4 regions of the Streptomyces sp. NBC_00016 genome follow, and region 4 is predicted to be linked to each of the others. Evidence: riboswitches for the same ligand, from Rfam matches in the RefSeq annotation. Region 4 holds a riboswitch; each other region holds the start of a gene.

The links. Region 4 has a riboswitch for cyclic di-AMP ahead of OG933_RS12305 (M23 family metallopeptidase). Riboswitches for the same ligand answer to the same signal wherever they lie in the genome.
Region 1: it holds a riboswitch for cyclic di-AMP, as region 4 does, so the genes downstream of both, OG933_RS23435 (M23 family metallopeptidase) here and OG933_RS12305 (M23 family metallopeptidase) in region 4, are expected to answer to the same signal.
Region 2: it holds a riboswitch for cyclic di-AMP, as region 4 does, so the genes downstream of both, OG933_RS08300 (peptidoglycan DD-metalloendopeptidase family protein) here and OG933_RS12305 (M23 family metallopeptidase) in region 4, are expected to answer to the same signal.
Region 3: it holds a riboswitch for cyclic di-AMP, as region 4 does, so the genes downstream of both, OG933_RS18945 (transglycosylase SLT domain-containing protein) here and OG933_RS12305 (M23 family metallopeptidase) in region 4, are expected to answer to the same signal.

Annotation. Positions count from the first base shown of each region.
Region 1 is NZ_CP108304.1:5,274,526-5,279,631, forward strand. It holds gene ribA (GTP cyclohydrolase II) at 1-358, opposite strand, end outside; gene OG933_RS23415 (MarR family transcriptional regulator) at 522-1,046, opposite strand; gene OG933_RS23420 (dihydrofolate reductase family protein) at 1,115-2,242, shown strand; tRNA gene OG933_RS23425 (tRNA-Met) at 2,314-2,387, shown strand; gene OG933_RS23430 (hypothetical protein) at 2,369-2,509, opposite strand; cyclic di-AMP (ydaO/yuaA leader) riboswitch at 2,772-2,940, shown strand; gene OG933_RS23435 (M23 family metallopeptidase) at 2,948-3,970, shown strand; gene OG933_RS23440 (aldo/keto reductase) at 4,233-5,106, shown strand, end outside.
Region 2 is NZ_CP108304.1:1,842,291-1,847,396, forward strand. It holds gene OG933_RS08290 (DUF6250 domain-containing protein) at 1-19, opposite strand, end outside; gene OG933_RS08295 (hypothetical protein) at 34-1,929, opposite strand; gene OG933_RS08300 (peptidoglycan DD-metalloendopeptidase family protein) at 2,169-3,140, opposite strand; cyclic di-AMP (ydaO/yuaA leader) riboswitch at 3,145-3,304, opposite strand; gene OG933_RS08305 (alpha-galactosidase) at 3,609-5,106, opposite strand, start outside.
Region 3 is NZ_CP108304.1:4,284,531-4,289,636, forward strand. It holds gene OG933_RS18930 (ABC transporter ATP-binding protein) at 1-217, opposite strand, end outside; gene OG933_RS18935 (LolA family protein) at 339-1,631, opposite strand; gene OG933_RS18940 (polyprenyl synthetase family protein) at 1,858-2,868, opposite strand; cyclic di-AMP (ydaO/yuaA leader) riboswitch at 3,513-3,740, shown strand; gene OG933_RS18945 (transglycosylase SLT domain-containing protein) at 3,744-4,217, shown strand; gene OG933_RS18950 (HAD family hydrolase) at 4,339-5,106, opposite strand, start outside.
Region 4 is NZ_CP108304.1:2,805,698-2,810,803, forward strand. It holds gene OG933_RS12290 (GNAT family N-acetyltransferase) at 1-1,372, opposite strand, end outside; gene OG933_RS12295 (HPr family phosphocarrier protein) at 1,550-1,831, shown strand; gene OG933_RS12300 (GntR family transcriptional regulator) at 2,058-2,753, opposite strand; gene OG933_RS12305 (M23 family metallopeptidase) at 2,942-3,685, opposite strand; cyclic di-AMP (ydaO/yuaA leader) riboswitch at 3,700-3,868, opposite strand; gene OG933_RS12310 (M16 family metallopeptidase) at 4,071-5,106, opposite strand, start outside.

The DNA of each region.
Region 1 (5,106 bases), 2.5 Mb from region 4:
GGCCCTGGTCCTGGAGGGCGTACGCGTCGAGCTTGTTGTAGAGGCCGATGCCGCGGCCCTCCTGACGGAGGTAGAGCAGGACACCGCCGGTCCCGGCTATGCGCTCGACCGCCTCGCGCAGTTGCGGCCCGCAGTCGCAGCGGGCCGAGCCGAAGACATCACCGGTCAGGCACTCGGAGTGCAGCCGGACCAGGGGGGTGGCGCCGGGCGCCGGCTCGCCGAGGACGACGGCGACGTGCTCCTGGCCGTCGACGAGGCCGTGGAAGGTGACCAGTTCGGCGTCGACGGAGTAGCCGTCGGGGAAGCGCAGCGGTACCCGGACGCGGGCGCGCGGGGTGGCGGCGGGGGTGTCGGGCATGCGGTCTCCCGGGTCCGGAGGACGGTGGCAAGGCGGCACTGGGCCGCCCTGTGCTTCAGATTTGAAGCAGATCCAACGAGTCGTGACCCTATCCCATGCTTTAAATTTGAAGCAACTGGTTTGTGGCGCCCCTCACGCCTCTCACGAGTCCGCGGTCAGGCGGTCACGGGGTGCCGGAGCAGGGCGACGAGCGGCGGCGCCACGGGAGGTCCTCCGGTGCCGTCTCGCCGCCGTCGTTCTCCTGGAACCCGCGTGCGACCTGCGTGAAGATCTCCTCCAGCTGGCCCACCTGCTCGGGGGTGAGCCGGTCGAACAGGGCCGCGCGGACCGTCTCGACATGGCCCGGCGCCACGTTCTCCAGCACCGTGATGCCCTCGTCCGTCAGGACCGCGACGCTGCCGCGCTTGTCCCACTGGCAGTCCTCGCGCCGCACCAGCCCGTCCTTCTCCAGCCGGGAGACCGCGTAGGTCAGCCGACTGCGGGTGATCTTCAGCCGCTCCGCGAGGTCGGTCATCCGCAGCCGCCGCTCCGGGATGTCGGAGAGGTTGGCGAGGATGGAGTAGTACAGGTGGGGCATGCCGGCCTCCTGCTGGAGCTGCCGGTCGATCGCGTCCTCGAGGAGGAGGTAGCCGGCAACGTACGCGCGCCAGGCGCGTTGCTCCTCGGGGGTGAGCCAGCGAGTCGTCATGCCCCCAGTGTAAGTTTGTTTCAAACTTGAACCAAGCCCTGCCCGTCATCCCAGGGAGAGCCGCGCCGATGCCGTACCCGTACGTCCTGCTGTCCGCCGCCGTCTCCCTCGACGGCTATCTGGACGACACCACGCCCGAGCGCCTGCTCCTCTCCAGCCGCGCCGACTTCGACCGCGTCGACGAGGTGCGGGCCTCCGTCGACGCCATCCTCATCGGCGCCGGCACGATCCGCGCCGACAACCCCCGGCTCCTGGTGAACTCCCCCGAGCGCCGCGCCGCCCGCGAGGCCGCCGGGCTGCCGCCGTACCCCCTCAAGGTCACCGTCAGCGGCTCAGGGGACCTCGACCCGGCGGCGAACTTCTGGCACACGGGCGGCGAGAAGATCGTGTACACGACGGAGAAGGGCGCCGAGCGGGTCCACGCGCTGGGCATCGCCGCGGACGCCGTCCCGCTCGGCCCCGAACTGGACTGGCGCCGCCTCCTCGAACACCTCCACGACGTGCGCGGCGTGCGGCGCCTCATGGTCGAGGGCGGCGGAACGATCCACACCCAGCTGCTCCGGCAGGGCCTCGCCGACGAACTCCAGCTCGTCCTCGCCCCGCTCTTCGTGGGTGACCCGGCCGCGCCCCGCCTGTTCGGACCGGGCGGCTACCAGGGCGGACGCCTGCGTCTGGTGGAGACCCGGCGCATCGAGGACGTCGTCCTGAACCGCTACGAGCCCACCGCCCCCGGTGCCGGACCGCTGCCCGCCGCGGCCGACCGGCACTGGCTCGCCCTCGCCTGCGCCCTCGCCGCCGACTGCCCGCCGTCGGAGACCGCCTTCAGCGTGGGCGCGGTGATCGTGGCCGCCGACGGCACGGAACTGGCGCGCGGCCACTCCCGCGAGGCCGGCGACCCGGTCGTGCACGCCGAGGAGGCCGCCCTCGCGAAGCTCGACCCCGCCGACCCCCGGCTGCCCACCGCCACCGTCTACAGCAGCCTCGAACCGTGCGCCCGCCGCTCCTCCCGCCCGGCCCCGTGCGCCCGCCTCATCCTCGACGCGGGGGTGCGCAGGGTGGTCACGGCCTGGCGCGAGCCGGACACCTTCGTCACCGAGGCGGACGGAACCGGCCTGCTGACGGCCCAGGGTGTCGACGTCCTCGTGCTCCCGGAGTACGAGGAGCGGGCGAAGGAGCCGAACCGCCACCTCCTCTGAGGCCACCGGGGCCCCGCGGATCAACCGATGTGCTTTCCGCCCCGCTGATGGCGTACAGTTGTGTTCATCGCCGCGGGGTGGAGCAGCTCGGTAGCTCGCTGGGCTCATAACCCAGAGGTCGCAGGTTCAAATCCTGTCCCCGCTACTGATAAACCGAAGGCCGGAATCCGAAAGGGTTCCGGCCTTCGGTGTTTCGTCGACCACTTCGACCACTTCGACCACTTCGACCACTTCGACTGCGTCGACTGCTTCAACTGCGTCGACCACTCCGATCTGTTCCTCACTCTTGGTGACCGGTCGACCGCCCTGCGCATAACGACTGAGTCACCATCAAAACTTCCGTGACTGATGAAGCGTTTCCGGGGCATGTCGAGGCGTGGTCAACTCGCCCGTTTTTCACCGCTGGTAGCCCAAAAGTCCAGGCCAGAAATGTTGTTGATCAAGAGGAACAGCTTGGAAACCCACCCCCGGGTCTATTAACGTTCGATAACGCAGCGCGGTCGTCCCAGCCGGCACCAGAGTCGGCTCCGTGCGGCACGTGCCGAATCCCGCAAGGGAACCGGGGAACCACCACCATGGGGTGAATCACGCGGAAGCCGTCGTGAACTCGCAGAGTCCACGATCGGTATACGCGCGTAGGAGACCTTCCCGCTCCGAACCCGTCAGCTAACCCGGTAGGCGACGGAAGGAAAGGAGTGCGCCCGCGTGGCGTCCAACCCGCCTGCCCCCGAGGCCCCGTACGCGCCCAGCCAGCGGTCCACCGAGACCTTCGGCTACGGCGGCTACCGCCCCGACGAGGGACCTTGGGAGGAGTGGAACCCCACCGCGGAGTCCACTCGCCCGGTACGCGGCAAGCACCGCGTCGCCAAGCAGCGGGGCGGCGGATTCGCCCGCAGCTCCACCGTTCTCGGTGTCGGCGTCATAGCCGCCGTCAGCGCGGGTGGCATGGCCAGCGCCAACACCGGCAAGGCCCCGGTCTCCATCTCGATGCCGGACCTGCCCAACGTGGGCTCGCTCATCTCCGACGAAGAGCCCGTCCCGGAAGCCGCGCCGGCCCTCGCCAGCTTCGGCTCCGAAGCCGCCGTGGACACCGAGGAGAGCACCGCCGACGCCGGCGAGGCGCTGCGCAGCCGGATCATGGCGCAGGCCGAGTCGCAGCAGTCCCAGGTCGAGGTCAAGGCCCTCGCCGCAGCCGCCAAGGCCGAGTCCGACGCCGCCGCCAAGGCCGAGAAGGAGGCGGAGGCCAAGGCCGCCGCCGCGAAGAAGAAGGCCGCCGAGGAGGCAGCCGCCAAGGCCGAGGCCGCGCGCCTGGCCGAGCTGGCCAAGCAGTACACGCTGCCGACCTCCTCGTACACCATCACCTCGACCTTCGGTCAGGCCGGTTCGCTCTGGTCCTCCGGCTACCACACGGGTCTCGACTTCGCCGCGCCGACGGGCACGCTCATCAAGGCCGTCCACAGCGGCACCATCACCGAGGCCGGCTGGGCCGGTTCCTACGGCTACCGCACCATCCTGACCCTGGACGACGGCACCGAGCTGTGGTTCTGCCACCAGTCGTCGATCAGCGTCAGTGTCGGCCAGAAGGTCGCCACCGGTGATGTGATCGGCCGGGTGGGCGCGACCGGGAACGTCACCGGGGCCCACCTCCACCTCGAGGTCCACCCGGGCGGCAGCGCCGAAGGCATCGACCCGGCGGCCTGGCTGCGCGACAAGGGCCTCAACCCCTGAGTCGTCCCTCCGGAGCCCTGAGTCGTCCCTTCAGAGCCCCCGAGCCGGCCCGCCGGGAATCCCGAACCGTTCCTTCGGACCCCGTGAGCCGGTTCGTACGGTCATCCTGATCCACCCGGCAGCCCTGACGCCCTCCGCGTCGGGGCTGCCGGTCTGTTCCGGTCACAGGCGCCGGTCACAGGCGCCGGTCATACGTGCTGTTCACATGTTCTTCGCGTCACGCCCGGAATGGGCGGGCCGTCGGCGCCCGTTGACACGAAGCATGACTTCTCTTCGCAAGCTCGGCTCCTCCGACCTCGAGGTATTCCCGCTCTCCCTCGGCGGCAACGTCTTCGGCTGGACCGCCGACGAGACGGCCTCCTTCGCCGTACTCGACGCCTACGCGGCCGCGGGCGGCAACTTCGTCGACACCGCCGACTCCTACACGGCGTGGATCGACGGCAACAGCGGTGGTGAGTCCGAGACCATCATCGGCAGGTGGGTGCAGGCCCGGGGCAACCGCGACGACGTCGTGATCGCCACCAAGGTGAGCCAGCATCCCGAGTTCCCCGGCCTGTCCGCCGACAACATCAAGGCCGCCGCCGACGCCTCGCTCCGCCGCCTGGGCACCGACCACATCGACCTCTACTACACGCACTTCGACAAGCCCGAGGTGCCCGTCGAGGAGATCGTCGGCGCGCTCGACGAGCTGGTGCGGGCGGGCAAGGTGCGGCACATCGCCGCCTCCAACATCACGCCCGAGCGTCTCCAGGAGTCCCTGGAGTTCTCCGACCGTGAGGGCCTGGCCCGGTACGTCGCCCTCCAGCCCCACTACAACCTGGTCTCCCGCGACACCTACGAGGGCGGACTGCAGGACCTCGCCGCCCGCTTCGGCCTCGCCGCCGTCCCGTACTTCGCCCTGGCCGCCGGTTTCCTCACCGGCAAGTACCGGCCCGGTACGACCGTGCAGAGCGCCCGCGCGGCCGGCGCCGCCAAGCACCTCGACACGGAGCGGGGCCGCAACGTCCTCACCGCCCTGGACGAGATCGCCCAGGCCCACGACACCGAGATCCCCACGGTCGCCCTGGCGTGGCTCGCCGCGCAGCCCACGGTGGCCGCGCCGATCGCCTCCGCGCGGACGGTCGAGCAGCTGCCGG
Region 2 (5,106 bases), 960 kb from region 4:
CCCTGCGGGTGGTCGTCATGACGGTCGGCTCCTTCAGTGGGCGGGGGTGGTGAGGTGCGGCTCGGGGACACGGCGGGTCTCGGTGCCGAGGTAGTAGTCGGTGTACGTGGACTGGAGGTAGCCGCGGACGGTCCAGCCGAGGCGGTACGCGGGGTTCTGGGCGAGCGTGTAGACGCGGGTGTCGGTCGGCACGGTGCTGGTGTAGAGGCGCAGGGCGGTGTGGTCGGCGGTCTCGGCGAGGATCTCCTCGCGCCAGTCGCCGACGAGGTCGCCGTAGAACGGGGTGGCGTTGCGGGCGCCGGAGACGACGCCGGCCGGGTCGAAGACCGTCGCGCTGCTCTCGGTCGCCGGGTCCCACTTCTCGACGCGGGTGAAGTCGAGCAGTTCTGACGCCTTGTCACCGTCCCACCAGATACGGAAGTTGACGCTGGGGGTGGTGGTGGAGACCTTGCCGTCCTGGACGTTGAAGACGCCCGCGCCGGGCCGGGTCACGTCGGCGGTGGACGTCCAGTACTCGTAGCCGCGGTGGTCGGGGTCGATGTCCGCGGCGTTCCCGCGGCCGGTGTCGAGGTCCGCGTCGCTCACCGGGCTCGTCGGGTGCGAGCCGGTGACCAGCCGCTCGCCGGTGGCGGCGTCGTAGTAGTACCAGGGGAAGGCGGAGACGATGCCCAGCTCGGACTGCTGGATGGCGAAGCCCTCCAGGCCGGGCCGGTCGGGGTCGAGGTCGGCGATGTCGAAGCGGTCGCCGTGGATGGCGCCGTCGACGACGTAGCGCAGCGTGCCGTCGCTGTTGACGACGTAGTTGCCGTCGGCGATCTCGTCCCTGCCGTCCCCGTCGACGTCGACGGTGCGGATCTGGTGGAAGCTGGTCGCGCCGGTCGTCGGGTCCACCACGTACTTCCAACGGCGGCTGAGATCCGTGCCGTTGAAGTCCCAGGTCTGGAACAGGACCCGGAACGCGCCGCGCTTGGCTCCGACCCGGGTGACCGACTTGGTGACCAGGCTGGGGTGTTCGCCGTCGAGATAGGCGATGCCGAAGTGGCCGCCGGAGGGGCCGTCGGCCACGAAGTCGTCGGGGACGGGCTGCCGGGTCCGCTCGGCGCCGGTCGCTCCGTCGATCACCGACACGAACTGGTTCGCGGGCGAGGCGGCGGTGACCTGTGCGCCGTCGGCGAAGGTGGTCCCGGCGGCGGTGTGCGCGAGCACCTCGGCGCGGCCGTCGGAGTCGAGGTCGTAGACGGTGACGTTGTCGTCGTTGCGGTAGCCGCCGATCGCGGTGGAACCGCTGATCGCGGCGGGCGCCGGGTCGTTGGCGCCGTTCCCGCCGACCTGGGTGTAGGAGCCGGGGCCGAGGTCGACCCGCCACAGGCGCTCGCCGGTGAGCGTGTAGGCCTCCAGCAGGTCGGGCCTGTCGCGGGTCCCGGACAGCCGGCTGACGACGAGCTCGTAGCGTCCGTCGCCGTCGAGGTCCCCCGGCCAGGCGTGCTGCACGGTGTAGCCGTCGGCGCCTGCGAGCGGGATCTCGGCGTAGCCGTCGGTGAAGCGCAGAGCCGCCGGACTCGGCTTCTGCACCCGCCCGTCGACGACGGCACGGACGGTGTACGTACCCGTCCCCGGGCTGTCGTCCTGATAGGTCGTCGACTTGCGCAGCGGCTCCCGGTTGAGCCGGCGTCCGTTCTTGTAGACGTTGAAGGCGATGGCGTTCGCGTGCCGCGCGTATTCGGTGCCGAGCAGCCGCCAGCTGAGGAAGGTCCCTTCGCCGGACGGGGTGGCGACCAGGCCGCGGTCGAGGTTCTCGACGATCCGGCGCGGGATCTCGGTGGCGTGCCCGGCGGGCGCGGAGACGAGTCCGGCCAGCAGGGTGACGGCGGTGACGGCGGCCGCGGCCGCGGCGCCCTTGATGACGATGCGTCGGTCGACGCGGGACACAGGACCTCCGAAGAGCGATAGAAAGCGCTTGCTCACTGACGGAGATCACTGTGTCCCCACCCTGTCCCGCCTGTCGATGGGACACCAAGGGCTGCCACAAGAACGCAATAGAACGATCATGAACGCGCAAACTCCAACGCCACCCCTCCCTCCCCCGGACACACCGAAGGCCGGACCCGGGGATCGGGGTCCGGCCTTCGGCCGCGTGTCAGGCGGGAGGTCGTCGCAGTCGGAGGGGGTCAGCCGACGGAGACGCCGTGCGAGCGGAGGTAGGCGATCGGGTCCACGTCGGAGCCGTAGTCCGGCGTGGTGCGGATCTCGAAGTGCAGGTGCGGGCCGGTCACGTTGCCGGTGGCACCGGAGAGGCCGACCTGCTGGCCCGCGGTCACGGTCTGGCCGACCGAGACGGATAGCTGGGACAGGTGGGCGTACTGGGCGTAGTAGCCGTCGGCGAGCTTGATGACGACCTGGTTGCCGTACGCGCCGCCCCAGCCCGCGGAGACGACGGTGCCCGCGCCCACGGCCTTGAGGGAGGTGCCGTTCGGGACGACGAAGTCGGTGCCGGTGTGGTAGCCGCTGGACCACATGCTGCCGGCCGTGTGGTAGGCGGTGCCGACGGTGGCGCCCGCCACCGGCAGCGCGTAACCGCTGGAGGTACCGGTGCCGCTCTCGGCGGCCTGGGTGACCGCCTTCGATGAGGACGAACCGGACGACGAGGAGGAAGAGGACGAAGGGGACGACGACTTGGTTCCGGACGCCTTCGACTTCGACGGGGAGGACGAGGAGGAACCGGACGACGAGCCGGACGACGAACCGGCGCTTGCGGCCTTCTTGCCGATCGAGAGCTTCAGCCCGGGGTGGATCAGCGACGGGTCGCTGCCGACGGCCCGACGGTTGTCCTGGTACAGCTTCTGCCAGCCGCCGCTGACGTTCTGCTCGTCGGCGATCTTCGACAGATAGTCGCCGGACCGCACGGTGTAGGACTTGGCCGTCGTGGCGGTGGCCGCCTTCTGCGCCACCGGCACGGACTGCACGGCCTTTTCCGGAACGGCCTGGGAAGCCGACTGCGCGACGGACTGCGCGGGGGCCGCGTGAGCGCCGGCGGCACCTATGAGCGGAAGGGCGAGCGCGGCGCCGCCCGTTCCGGCGACGGCTATGGAACGAGTGAAGCGCTGGGTCTTCGGACGGCGGTGCTTACCCTTCGCGGGCATGGCGAATTCCTCTCCGGCGCCTGCGAGGTGAGCTGTCGGGTGCGGACTGGAGATGCCCGGCCGCGCCGAGGCGCGGCTTTACCCCAAAGCCTGTTCCGGAGACCGGAACAGGCGGTTGTGCCTGTGGGTCCCCCGCTCCTGCCAGATACGGGTGAGTGTGCGGACTCCGGGCGGTGGCAGGATTCGGCGTCCGTCCGGATTGGTGTGGAACGTAAGCGACCAGGACGCACAGGGACAAGCAGAGGTTGTACCGCTAACGCCTTTCTCTTGATCCGCTGTGAGAATCCCCGGTCACACTCCGTGAGACAGGGGACCCGTTTACCGCCAAGCACCCTGGAAAAGCATGCGAATTACGTGAACATGACGGGCGACGTACGGTCACGGATATGACGCTGCTCACGTGACAGCTCTCCAGGTTCCTTTATTCCAGAGCGAGTTGGAATTAAGGCTTCAATTCGGACAGAAACCTCAGATGCGACGCAGCCGGATAACCGTCGCATCAAGGTCGCCCCGCAGTCCGGTGCGCAGCCCGTGATGGAGCAGCACCGCCCCCCGATGGACTTCGCCCGTTTCGCGGCATTCGTACGATGCTGTCGGGTCGAGTCCGCGCAGCCGCAGCGCCGGGACGGGCTCGCCGAAGCGCTGCGCCTGGAGCCAGGCGAGGACGACACTCTCGTCACCGCGCACGTACTGGACGGCGCTCAGGCCGCCCGCCGGGGGCCGCAGCCGGTAGAGGTCGCCCTGCTGCACGAGCGGCCGGATCTCCTTGTAGAGGTCCACCCATCGGCGCGCCTCGACGAGCTCCTCCTCGCTCCACTGCGAGAGGTCCCCGCCGACACCGAGCACACCGGCCATGGCGCTGACGAAACGGAAGCGCAGCGAGCTGACCCGGCCGTTGAGCTGGGCGTTGGGACTGTCGGTGACCCATGCCGCCATGACCCGGGCGGGGTGGATCTGGCTGAAGCCGTGCTGGATGTCGAGCCGGTCGAGCGGATCGGTGTTGTCGGAGGTCCACACCTGGTCGGTGCGGCTCATGATCCCGAGGTCGATGCGCCCGCCGCCGCCGGAGCAGGACTCGAAGGCAACCCCGGGGTGGGCCGCCCGCAGCCGGTCCAGGAGCGCATACAGGGCCCGTACGTGGTCGACCCAGAGGCGCTGCGGGTAGGGGTCGTCCGGCCAGCCGGCGTCGGTGAAGCAGCGGTTGAAGTCCCACTTCACATAGTCGACGGGCGCGCTGGAGAGGAGCCCGTGGAGCTGCTCCCAGAGGTACTCCTGGACGTCCTCGCGCGCGAGGTTCAGCACGAGCTGATTGCGAAACTCCGTCCGCTTTCGTCCGTATTGGAACTGCACCCAGTCGGGGTGCGCCCGGTACAGCTCGCTGTCCGGGTTGACCATCTCCGGCTCGACCCAGATGCCGAACTGCATGCCGAGGTCGTGCACCTGGTCGGCGAGGGGCTTCAGCCCGTTCGGGAAGCGGTCTGGGTTGGGCCGCCAGTCGCCGAGCCCGGCGTGGTCGCCGGTGCGCGCCCCGAACCAGCCGTCGTCGACGACGAAGAGCTCCACGCCGATCGCGGCGGCCCGCCGGGCGAGCGTGCCCTGCTGTTCCTCGGAGATGTCGAAGTAGGTGGCCTCCCAGGAGTTGAACAGCACCGGCCGGTCCTGTTCGGCGTCGGGGACGACATACGCGCGCTGGTAGGCGTGCCAGGCGCGGCTCGCCCCGCCGAAGCCGGCGTCGCTCCACAGGCCGGCGAAGACGGGGGTGGTGAAGGACTCCCCCGCGGCCAGCCGCAGCAGCCCCGAGTCGTCGTACCCGACACCCCCGGTGATCTGCACGCGCGCGTCCGGAAGTTGGGCGACGGCGATCCGCCAGGTGCCCGACCAGCCGAGGGCGCAGCCGTAGACCTCGCCGCGCTCCTCGGTCGCGTCGGTGTCCAGGGCGACCCAGGGCAGGTGCTGGTGCCCGGTG
Region 3 (5,106 bases), 1.5 Mb from region 4:
TGAGTCCCATCAGCATGCGGATGGTGGTGGTCTTGCCGGAGCCGTTGGGGCCGAGGAAGCCGAAGACGCTGCCGGCCGGGACGGTCAGGTCGAGGCCGTCCACGGCGAGCTGTCCGCCGCGATAGCGCTTGGTGAGGCCGCGGGTGTGGATGACGGCACCGTCGTCCCGAGGCACCCGTACGGATTCCGGCACGGGCACCCGTACGGACTCCCCCATCGGCTTCCCCTCCGGCTCGTCCGGCCTCCGGTGTCCGGAGGCCGGCCTCTGCCCTACGTCACCCGCGCCGCCACTTCATCACTTCACCACTCGACCACTGCGCATGCTTCGGCCGCTTGGCCTACTTCGCCGCGTTCGCCGCCTTCACCAGGGCGTCCTTGGTGACCGCGCCGACGTAGACCTTGCCGTCGTCCGTCATCAGGGCGTTGATCAGGCGGGTGGAGAAGACGGTGCCGGAGCCGAACTTGCCGGTCACCTTGTCGCCGAACGAGCCGAGGAAGCCGCCGAGGTCGCCGCCGGCCTCCGCGCCCGAGGGCATTCCTTCGCCACCGGTGTCGAAGACGGCGACGGACGTCCAGCCCTCGCCGAGGACATTGAGTCCGTCGAGGCCTTCAAGGCCTTCCGCACCCTCGACGCCCTCTACGCCTTCGAGGTCCTTCGCGAGGTCGTCGGACTTGCCCGAGTGCCCGGGGGCGCTCTCCCCGGCCTCGTCACCCTCGGTGACCTTCGCGCCCTTGGGGGCGGTGAAGTCGAAGGTGGACGCGGCGGGCTTGGCGAAGCTGACCTGGGTGAAGCCCGCGTCCACGACGGCGGCGCCACCGCTCGCCGGGGTCAGCGTGAACTTCAGCGGCAGGCCCGTCTTCGCGTCCACGGCCACACTGATCGCGCCGACCGTGGAACCGGACTGCTTCGGCTTGACCAGCAGCTTGTAGGCGTCACGGCCGGCGACCTGGACGGTGCCGTCGACGGTCACGGAGGTCGTGTCGTCGACCGCCTTCAGGGCCTCCTCGGTGAGCTCCTTGGGCGTCGCGGGGACCGGGGTCTCCGCCGTGCCGGAGCCCTTGCCGGAGCCCTTGCCGGCACCCTTGTCGGAGCTCTCGTCGGCGGTCGAGTGGTAGACCTCGTTGGAGGCGCTGTCGTACCCCCACACGTCCTTGCCGTTGTGGATGACGCTGTACTCGGCGGCGTTCTCCAGCAGCGAGAGCTTCTGGCGGTCCGGGCCGTCGGTGGCGACGCGCAGGGTGTGCGTGCCGGCGGCGAGCTCGGCGAGCTTGGTGGACGGGTCGGCGGACGAACCGTCGCCGCCCTGGGTGGCCCCCGAGAGGAGCCCGCTCTCCAGCCCGCCGAGGTCGGGCAGCCCGAGATCGGTGCTGATCTTCACCGTCCCGGACAGCTGCTGCACGTCCGAAGCGGCGATCTTGTCGAGGAGCTGCTGGGCGGTGATCTTCGGCAGGTCGGGGTCGCCGGAGTCGGCGAGCGCCGGGACCAGCCCGATCGTCGCCGCCGCCACACCGATCACGGTGACCGGGACGATGTACCGTGCGGCCTTGCGCCGTCCGAGGCGCAGGTCGTCGGCTTCCGCGCCGGTCGACTCCCCGCCGGTCGTGGTGTCGTCGGATGCCTTCGGTGCCATGTGTGCCTTACCTCCGTCGTCGGCGGCGGCTGGTCATCTCACGCCTGAACGTCCCCACCCCAAGCCGCCATTCTCACCCGAATCGGTGAGGAGTGGTGTTTTCCGTGGTTCCCATCTGACCAAATCAGCCATGAGGAAGCGTCAGCCCGAGGGCTCAACTCCACATACGCCTGCGGTATGACACGAAGGTGACGAGGCGGCATCCGACCCGTAGGGGTCCCCGGGGTCAGCCCGCCCGGTGGACCACCGCGTCGCAGAGTTCCATCAGCGCCGCCTTCGAGTCGCACTCCCGCAACGGCGCCAACGCGGACCGCGCTTCCTTCGCGTACCGCACGGTGTCCCGGCGGGCCTGCTCCAGCGCCGGGTGGGCCCGGAGCGCCTGAAGCGCCTCGGTGTGCCGGGCGTCGTCGGTCAGGTCGGAGTCCAGCAGCTCGCACAGGGCGATGTCCTCGGGCAGCGACAGCCGCGCCGCCCGCTCCCGCAGCCGCAGCACGGGCAGCGTGGGAACGCCCTCGCGCAGGTCCGTCCCCGGCGTCTTGCCCGACTCGTGCGAGTCGGAGGCGATGTCCAGGACGTCGTCCGCCAGCTGGAAGGCGACGCCGAGCCGCTCGCCGTACTGCGTGAGCACGTCGACGACCGTCTCGTCGGCGCCGGACATCATCGCCCCGAAGCGGCAGGCCACGGCCACCAGCGAGCCGGTCTTGCCGCCGAGCACGTCGAGGTAGTGGTCGACCGGGTCCCGCCCGTCCGTCGGCCCCGCCGTCTCCAGGATCTGCCCGGTGACCAGCCGCTCGAACGCCTCCGCCTGCACCCGCACCGCCTCGGGTCCGAGGTCGGCCAGGATGTGGGAGGCCCGCGCGAAGAGGAAGTCACCCGTGAGGACGGCGACGGAGTTCCCCCAGCGGGTGTTCGCGCTGGACACCCCGCGCCGCACGGCCGCCTCGTCCATCACGTCGTCGTGGTACAGCGTGGCCAGGTGGGTCAGCTCCACCACGACGGCCGAGGGCACCACACCCGGCGCGTACGGGTCCCCGAACTGCGACGCGAGCACCACGAGCAGCGGCCGGAACCGCTTCCCGCCCGCGCGTACGAGGTGCTGGGCGGCCTCCGTGATGAACGGGACCGCACTCTTGGTGGCCTCGAGCAAGCCTTCCTCGACAGCCGCCAATCCGGCCTGGACATCGGCTTCCAGAGCCTGGTCCCGCACGCTCAGCCCGAACGGCCCGACGACGGTCACGAGGGGTCTCCTGTCTGCTGGTGTCTACTGGCGATTACGCGGTTTGTCGATAGGTCTCTGCCATCACTCAAGTCAGCGTATCCGGTCACGTTTCGATCACCGATAGCCCCCACGTCCCGCAGGCTCGAATGGACTCGCCCGGGAGGCCCCCGCAGGCCAGGCACTGTCGGATCACGCCCGATATGTTTTTGATCAGCTCATATGAGCGGACATGGAGAGAGTTTCCGGGAACTGGAGATTCATGTCCCGGACCGGGGCCCCCGTCGACCCGACGCGCCCATTCGGCCCTCTCTCCACGTGACGACGATCACGCATTCTCTTCAGCCTTCCCCTCGCGACGCGTCGGGCACGAAGGAAGGCGATTCCCCTGCGCCCCCTCCGTCACCCACTGCCGGTGCTTTAACAATGAGTTGGGGCTAATGCCCGTTTCGCCGCTCTTGTGAACGCTGGTGAGTTGGCTCACTCCCCGCGGAGATCCGGTCCGGGTTCACGATTCACCGATTCTCCGCACCCCTTAAGCAAGTTGAAGCTTTGCACCCACAAAGGATCAAGCACCCCATAGGCCACAGACCAAGGTCAATAGGGGTGATCTGTGAATCCGGTACTTGTTTCGGACATGTGCTCTCGCATACGTTCCCGGCCTGTCGGGCGGAACGCCGAATCCTGCCGCCGCCCGAACACCCATCGATAACGCTCGGCAGGAGCGGGGGAACCAGGTAAGTCGCCGAAACGGAATTTCCGGACGTCTTGGACACACAAGACGCTTCGGACAGGCCGTACGGCTTGGGGTAAAGCCGCGACCGTCAGGACGCGACCGGGCAGCTCCCGCCCGAACCCGACAGCTCACCTCGCAGGCGCCGGAGAGGAAATTCGACATGCCCGCTGCCGCTCAGCCGCGCCGCAACCGTTTCATCCGCACGCTCGCCGTCGCCGCCACCGGCGCGGCCGTGCTCGCTCTCCCCGTACTCGGGGCGACCACCGCCTCCGCGGCGACCCCGGCCGTCTCCACGGCCACCAGCCTCGGCTACGCCAACAACCTCGACGGCTGGATCCGCGCCTCCCTCCAGGTCATGGGGCAGCACGGCATCCCGGGGACGTACAACGGCATCTACCGCAACGTCATCCGCGAGTCCTCCGGCAACCCCAACGCCATCAACCTCTGGGACTCCAACGCGGCCGCGGGCATCCCGTCCAAGGGACTGCTCCAGGTCATCGACCCGACCTTCCGCGCCTACCACGTCAACGGCACGTCGTGGGACTCGTACGACCCGGTCGCGAACATCACCGCCGCCTGCAACTACGCGGCCGCGCGCTACGGCTCGATCGACAACGTGTTCGGCGCGTACTGACCGTACCGCCGGCCGGTCACCGGTCACCGGTCACCGGTCGCCGGCTGTCGACCGCCGGGGCCCGGGGCCCGACAGCCGACTGCCGACAGCCGGGAGTCGGTAGCCGGTAGCCGGTAGCCGGTTACGGAAACAGACGTTCGAGGACGACGGCCACGCCGTCGTCCTCGTTCGACGTCGTCACCTCGTCGGCCACCGCCTTGAGCTCCGGATGCGCGTTGGCCATGGCGACGCCCCGGGCCGCCCAGTCGAACATCGGGATGTCGTTGGGCATGTCCCCGAAGGCGACGGTGTCCTCGGGCCGCAGCCCCAGGTGTTCGGCGGCCAGGGCCAGACCCGTCGCCTTGGTGATCCCGCAGGGCTGGAGTTCGACCGTGCCCGGCCCCGACATGGTGACCGTGGCCAGCGAGCCGACCACCGAGCGGGCCGTCGACGCCAACTCGTCGTCGGACAGCGTGGGATGGCGCAGCAGCACCTTGCTGATCGGCTCGCACCACAGGTCGTCGCGCCGGCCGACGCGCAGGGCGGGCAGCGTCGGGTGCGGCATCCGGTAACCCGGCTCGATGAGTGTCAGCCCGTCGACACCGTCCTGGTCGACGGCCGCGTACAGCTGCCCGACCTCCGCCTCGATCTTGCCGAGCGCGGTCTCGGCCAGCTCCCGGTCCAGGGTGACCGACCACAGCAGACGGTCCGCGCCGGCGTCGTACAACTGTGCGCCCTGCCCGCACACCGCGAGCCCCCTGCTGTGCAGCCGGTCGAGCAGCGGGCGCACCCGGGGCGCGGGCCGTCCCGTCACCACCAGGTGGCGTGCGCCGGCGGCCGCCACCCGCGCGAGCGCGTCGAGCGACCGGTCGGAGAAGGTGTCGTCGCCGCGGAGCAGCGTCCCGTCCAG
Region 4 (5,106 bases):
AACCGGCGCCCTGGACGACGACCAGGGGCTTGGCGGCCGCCGTGCGCCGCGCGAGGCGGGTGAACTTGCGCGGGTTGCCGATGGATTCCAAATACATGAGGGCGACGTCGGTGTCGGGGTCGTCGTACCAGTACTGGAGGACGTCGTTGCCCGAGACGTCCGCGCGGTTGCCGGAGGAGATGAAGGTCGATACGCCGGTGACGCCGGTGACGCCGCCGCCACGCCGGTGGAGGCGGGACAGCAGGGCGATGCCGATGGCACCGGACTGGGCGAACAGGCCGATCCGGCCGGGTCTCGGCATCTCCGGAGCCAGCGAGGCGTTCAGCCGCACCTCCGGGGAGGTGTTGATGACTCCGAAGGCATTGGGGCCGATGATCCGCATGCCGTACGCGCGTGCGTGCCGGACGAGTTCGCGCTGGCGCTCGCGCCCGTCGGGGCCGCTCTCGGCGTAGCCGGCGGAGAGGACCACGAGTCCCTGCACGCCGTGCTCGCCGCACTCGGTGACGGCCTCGGGGACCTGCTCCGCCGGGACGGCGACGACCGCGAGGTCGACGGGCTCCGCTATGTCGCGCACCGAGCGGTGGGCGGGCACCCCGTCCAGTTCCTTCAGGTCCTCGGGGAAGGCCTTGTTCACGGCGTACAGCCGCCCGGTGAAGCCCGCCTCGCGGAGGTTGCCGAGCACGCTTCGGCCGACGCCGCCGGGGCTGCGGCCGGTGCCGACGACGGCCACGGAGCCGGGCGCCAGCAGCCGCCCCACGGAGTGCGCCTCGGCGCGCTGTTCCCGCGCGCGCTGCACGGCGACGGAGCGCTCGGTGGGTTCGAGGCCGAACTCCAGGCGTACGACGCCGTCCTCGAAGCTGCGCTTCTGGGTGTAACCGGCGTCCGTGAACACCTTGATCATCTTGTTGTTGGCGGGGAGCACCTCGGCCGCGAAGCGGCGGATGTCACGCTCGCGCGCCACGGCCGCGATGTGCTCGAGCAACGCGGAGGCGACGCCCCTGCCCTGGTGGGCGTCCTGCACGAGGAACGCGACCTCGGCCTCGTCGGCCGGGGCCGAGGCGGCCATGCCGTCGGCACCAATGCGGTCATAGCGTACGGTGGCGATGAACTCGCCGCCGACCGTGGCCGCGAGTCCCACCCGGTCCACAAAGTCGTGGTGCGTGAAGCGGTGGACGTCCTTGTCGGACAGGCGCGGGTAGGGCGCGAAGAAGCGGTAGTACTTCGACTCGTCCGAAACCTGCTCGTAGAAGCTGACCAGACGCTCGGCGTCATCGACGGTGATGGGGCGGATGCGCGCGGTGCCGCCGTCGCGCAGCACCACGTCGGCCTCCCAGTGGGCGGGGTACTCGTGCCGGTCCGACGCGCTCTGCATGGGGCCCAGAGTACGGCTCGCGTACGACAACGGCGCGAGGCAGTCTGTGGAGGACGTTCGTCGGATCGAGGCCGCGATCCGACGACCACGTCGGGAGGGGACACACGACCCCTCCCTCACACGCTTCACGTGTGGAACACTGGTCTAGACAACCTGAACACTGAAGGGCAGCATCACATGGCTGAGCGCCGCGTCAACGTCGGCTGGGCCGAGGGCCTTCACGCCCGCCCCGCTTCCATCTTCGTCCGGGCCGCCACGGCCGCAGGTATCCCGGTGACGATCGCCAAGGCCGACGGCAACCCCGTCAACGCGGCCTCCATGCTGGCCGTTCTCGGCCTGGGCGCCCAGGGCGGCGAGGAGATCGTCCTCGCCTCCGAGGCCGACGGCGCCGACGTCGCCCTCGACCGTCTGGCGAAGCTGGTCGCCGAGGGGCTCGAGGAGCTCCCCGAGACCGTCTGAGCGCGCAGCCCCCTTTGCGCCTGAGCCGCCGCCGCACTCGCGGAGGTGGTTGCGCGCCCTCGGGGGTGCTCAATTGACGGTGGCGGTGTTCGTCGCCCCAAAGGTGTCGTCCCGCTAAACCCCGAAGGGCTCGTCCGAATTATCGGGCGAGCCCTTCGTATTTCCCTTTACGGGCAGCAGAAATAATCCCCCGCGAATTATCCCCTCTTTGTATACGGCCCTCGTGTTAATGCCGCAGACCCGTCATGTTTACGGGAGGTTGCGAAGTCCTCACACGGTCTGCGCGCTCGGGGCCGCCGGAAAAGCGCAGCCGGTGCGCGCCCGTCGCGCGCTCGGTGTGCAGCGCCGTGATCGCCCGCGCACGCTCGCCGTCGCCGCGCGCCACCGCGTCCACGATGGCGCCGTGCTCCGCCCAGGACTCCACGGGGTTGGCCGGGGCCTCCACCGCGTACATCCAGGCGATCTTGTGGCGCAGCTGGGTGAGCATCGACGTCAGGGCCTGGCTCCCGGAGGACTGGGCGAGCGTCTCGTGGAACCAGCCCCCCAGAGAGCGCAGATCCTCGCTGTTGCCCCGCCTGGCCCGCTCCTGGCCCAGCCGGACGAGGCCGCGCAGCACCTTCAGATGGGCCTCGGTGCGCCGCTGGGCGGCCCGGGAGGCACCGAGCGGCTCCAGGAGCATGCGCATCTCCAGCAGGTCCGCGGCCTCCTGCTCGGTCGGCTCCGCGACGCACGCGCCCGCGTGCCGCCGTGTGACGACGAAACCCTCGGCCTCCAGCGTGCGCAGCGCCTCTCGGACGGGGACGCGGGAAACGCCGTAGCGGCGAGCGAGAAGTTCCTCGGTGAGGCGGCTGCCGCGCTCGTAGACACCCGCGACGATGTCGTCCCGAATGGCCGTGCACACCGAGTGCGCCGGAATACGCATGACGGACCTCCGCCTTAATCCCCGTGAAACGTCGACGATTGACGTGTGTTCCGTGACTCTATTGCAATGGGCGGGGATTTCCGATGGCGGGCCGGAATCCAGGGATATTTTTTGGACAGCAGGACCTCGAAAACGGCGAAAGCCCCGGCCGGGAGGGCCGGGGCAAGACGATCTGTCGCCGTGGGTCGTCAGACGTTCACGCCGTGCGTGCGGAGGTAGGCGACCGGATCGATGTCCGAGCCGTACTCCGCGGTGGTACGGGCCTCGAAGTGCAGATGCGCGCCGGTGACGTTGCCGGTGGCGCCGGACAGGGCGATCCGCTGGCCCGGGGTGACCTGCTGGCCCACCGACACCTCGATGGACGACAGGTGACCGTACTGGGTGTACGTCCCGTCGTTCATCTTGATGACGATCTGGTTGCCGTACGACCCGCCCCAGCCGGCCTCGACGACGGTGCCCAGGCCGACCGCGTGCACGGTGGTGCCGCTGGCCGCGTGGAAGTCGATGCCGGTGTGGCTGCCGGAGGACCACAGGGAGCTGCTGGCCTGGTAGCTGGTCGACACGTAGGAGCCGGTGATCGGCGAGACGAAGGTGTTGAGGCGCTTGCGCTCGGCCTCGCGGGCGGCACGCACGCGTGCCTCGCGCTCCTCCACGGCCTTCTTGGCTGCGGCCTGCCGGGCGGCCTCCTCGAAGGCCGCGTGCTTCTGCACGGCGACCTGGTCGTCGATCTGCTCGACGACGGACTCGCCGGCGGTGACCACGGGGATCAGCCCGGTCTGCTCGGGGGTGGGCTCGGCGGCGAAGGCCGGGGTGGAAGCGACGGTGGCCATGACACCGGTGGTGGTGAGCGCCGCGATGCCCGCCGCGCGGACGCTGGTGCGCTGCATCCGGCTGGGCCGACGGTGCTTCCCGGTGGCGCAGGTGAACGCCATGAAGTTGGGGGTGTCCTTTCCTTCCCTCTCGCCTACCGGGTTAGCTGACGGGTTCGGAGCAGGAAGGTCTCCTACGGACCCCCTCGCGTTCACGCGCGGGCGTCCGATTCACCCCAGGGACTTCACAAGTGGGTCCCCGGCTCCCCTGGCTCGCGCCGTACGGGGACTCGGCGATGACTGTCCGGTGCCGCGGCTGCGGCGCACTGCCTGACGAACAGCCCGGATGACGCTAAGCGGCGCGGGTTTCAATCCTCAAACGGATCCCGGTTTTTGTAGCGCATCCCACAGGGCAGACGGGCAACCTCCGCCTCAATTCGGACATACGGAGGCCCTGGTGACGCTTTCGTCGACCAGGGCCCCCACACGCGCGTGCCGTTGCCGGGAACTACTCCGCGGACACGACCTTCACCTCGCCGATGCCGAGGGCCTCGACCGGCTCCTTGATCTGGGCCGCGTCACCGACGAGGACGGTCACCAGCCGGTCCACCGGGAAGGCGTTCACGGCCGCCGCGGTGGCCTCCACCGTGCCGGTCGCGGCGAGCTGCTGGTACAGCGTGGCCTGGAAGTCGTCGGGCAGGTGCTGCTCGACCTGGTCCGCCAGCGTGCCGGCGACGGCCGCGGCGGTCTCGAACTTCAGCGGCGCCACACCGACCAGGTTCTGCACGGCGACGTCGCGCTCGGCGTCGGTCAGCCCCTCGGCGGCGAGGGTGCGCAGCACCTTCCACAGGTCGTCCAGAGCGGGGCCGGTGTTCGGGGTGTCGACGGAGCCGCTGATGGCGAGCATCGCGGCGCCCGAGCCGTCCGGGGCGGACCGCAGGACCTGACCGAACGCGCGGACACCGTAGGTGTAGCCCTTCTCCTCGCGCAGGACACGGTCCAGCCGGGAGGTGAGGGTGCCACCGAGGCAGTACGTGCCGAGCACCTGCGCGGGCCACACACGGTCGTGCCGGTCGGCGCCGATCCGGCCGATCAGCAACTGCGTCTGGACGGCGCCCGGACGGTCCACGATGACGACCCGGCCGGCGTCGTCGGCGGTCACCGGCGGCACGGGCCGCGGCTCGGCCGAGGAGCCCGTCCAGGCACCCAGGGTGTCGCCGAGGAGCGCCGCCAGGTCGACACCGGTGAGGTCGCCGACGACCACCGCGGTGGCCGTGGCGGGACGGACGTGCTTGTCGTAGAAGGCGCGTACGGCGGCGGAGTCGATCTTCTCGACCGTCTCCGCGGTGCCCTGGCGCGGCCGCGACATCCGCGCGGTGGCCGGGAACAGCTCCTTGGAGAGCTCCTTGGCGGCGCGCCGGGAGGGGTTGGCCAGCTCGTGCGGGATCTCGTCCAGGCGGTTGCGGACGAGGCGCTCGACCTCGCTGTCGGCGAACGCGGGGGCCCTGAGGGCGTCGGCGAGCAGACCGAGGCCCTTGGGCAGG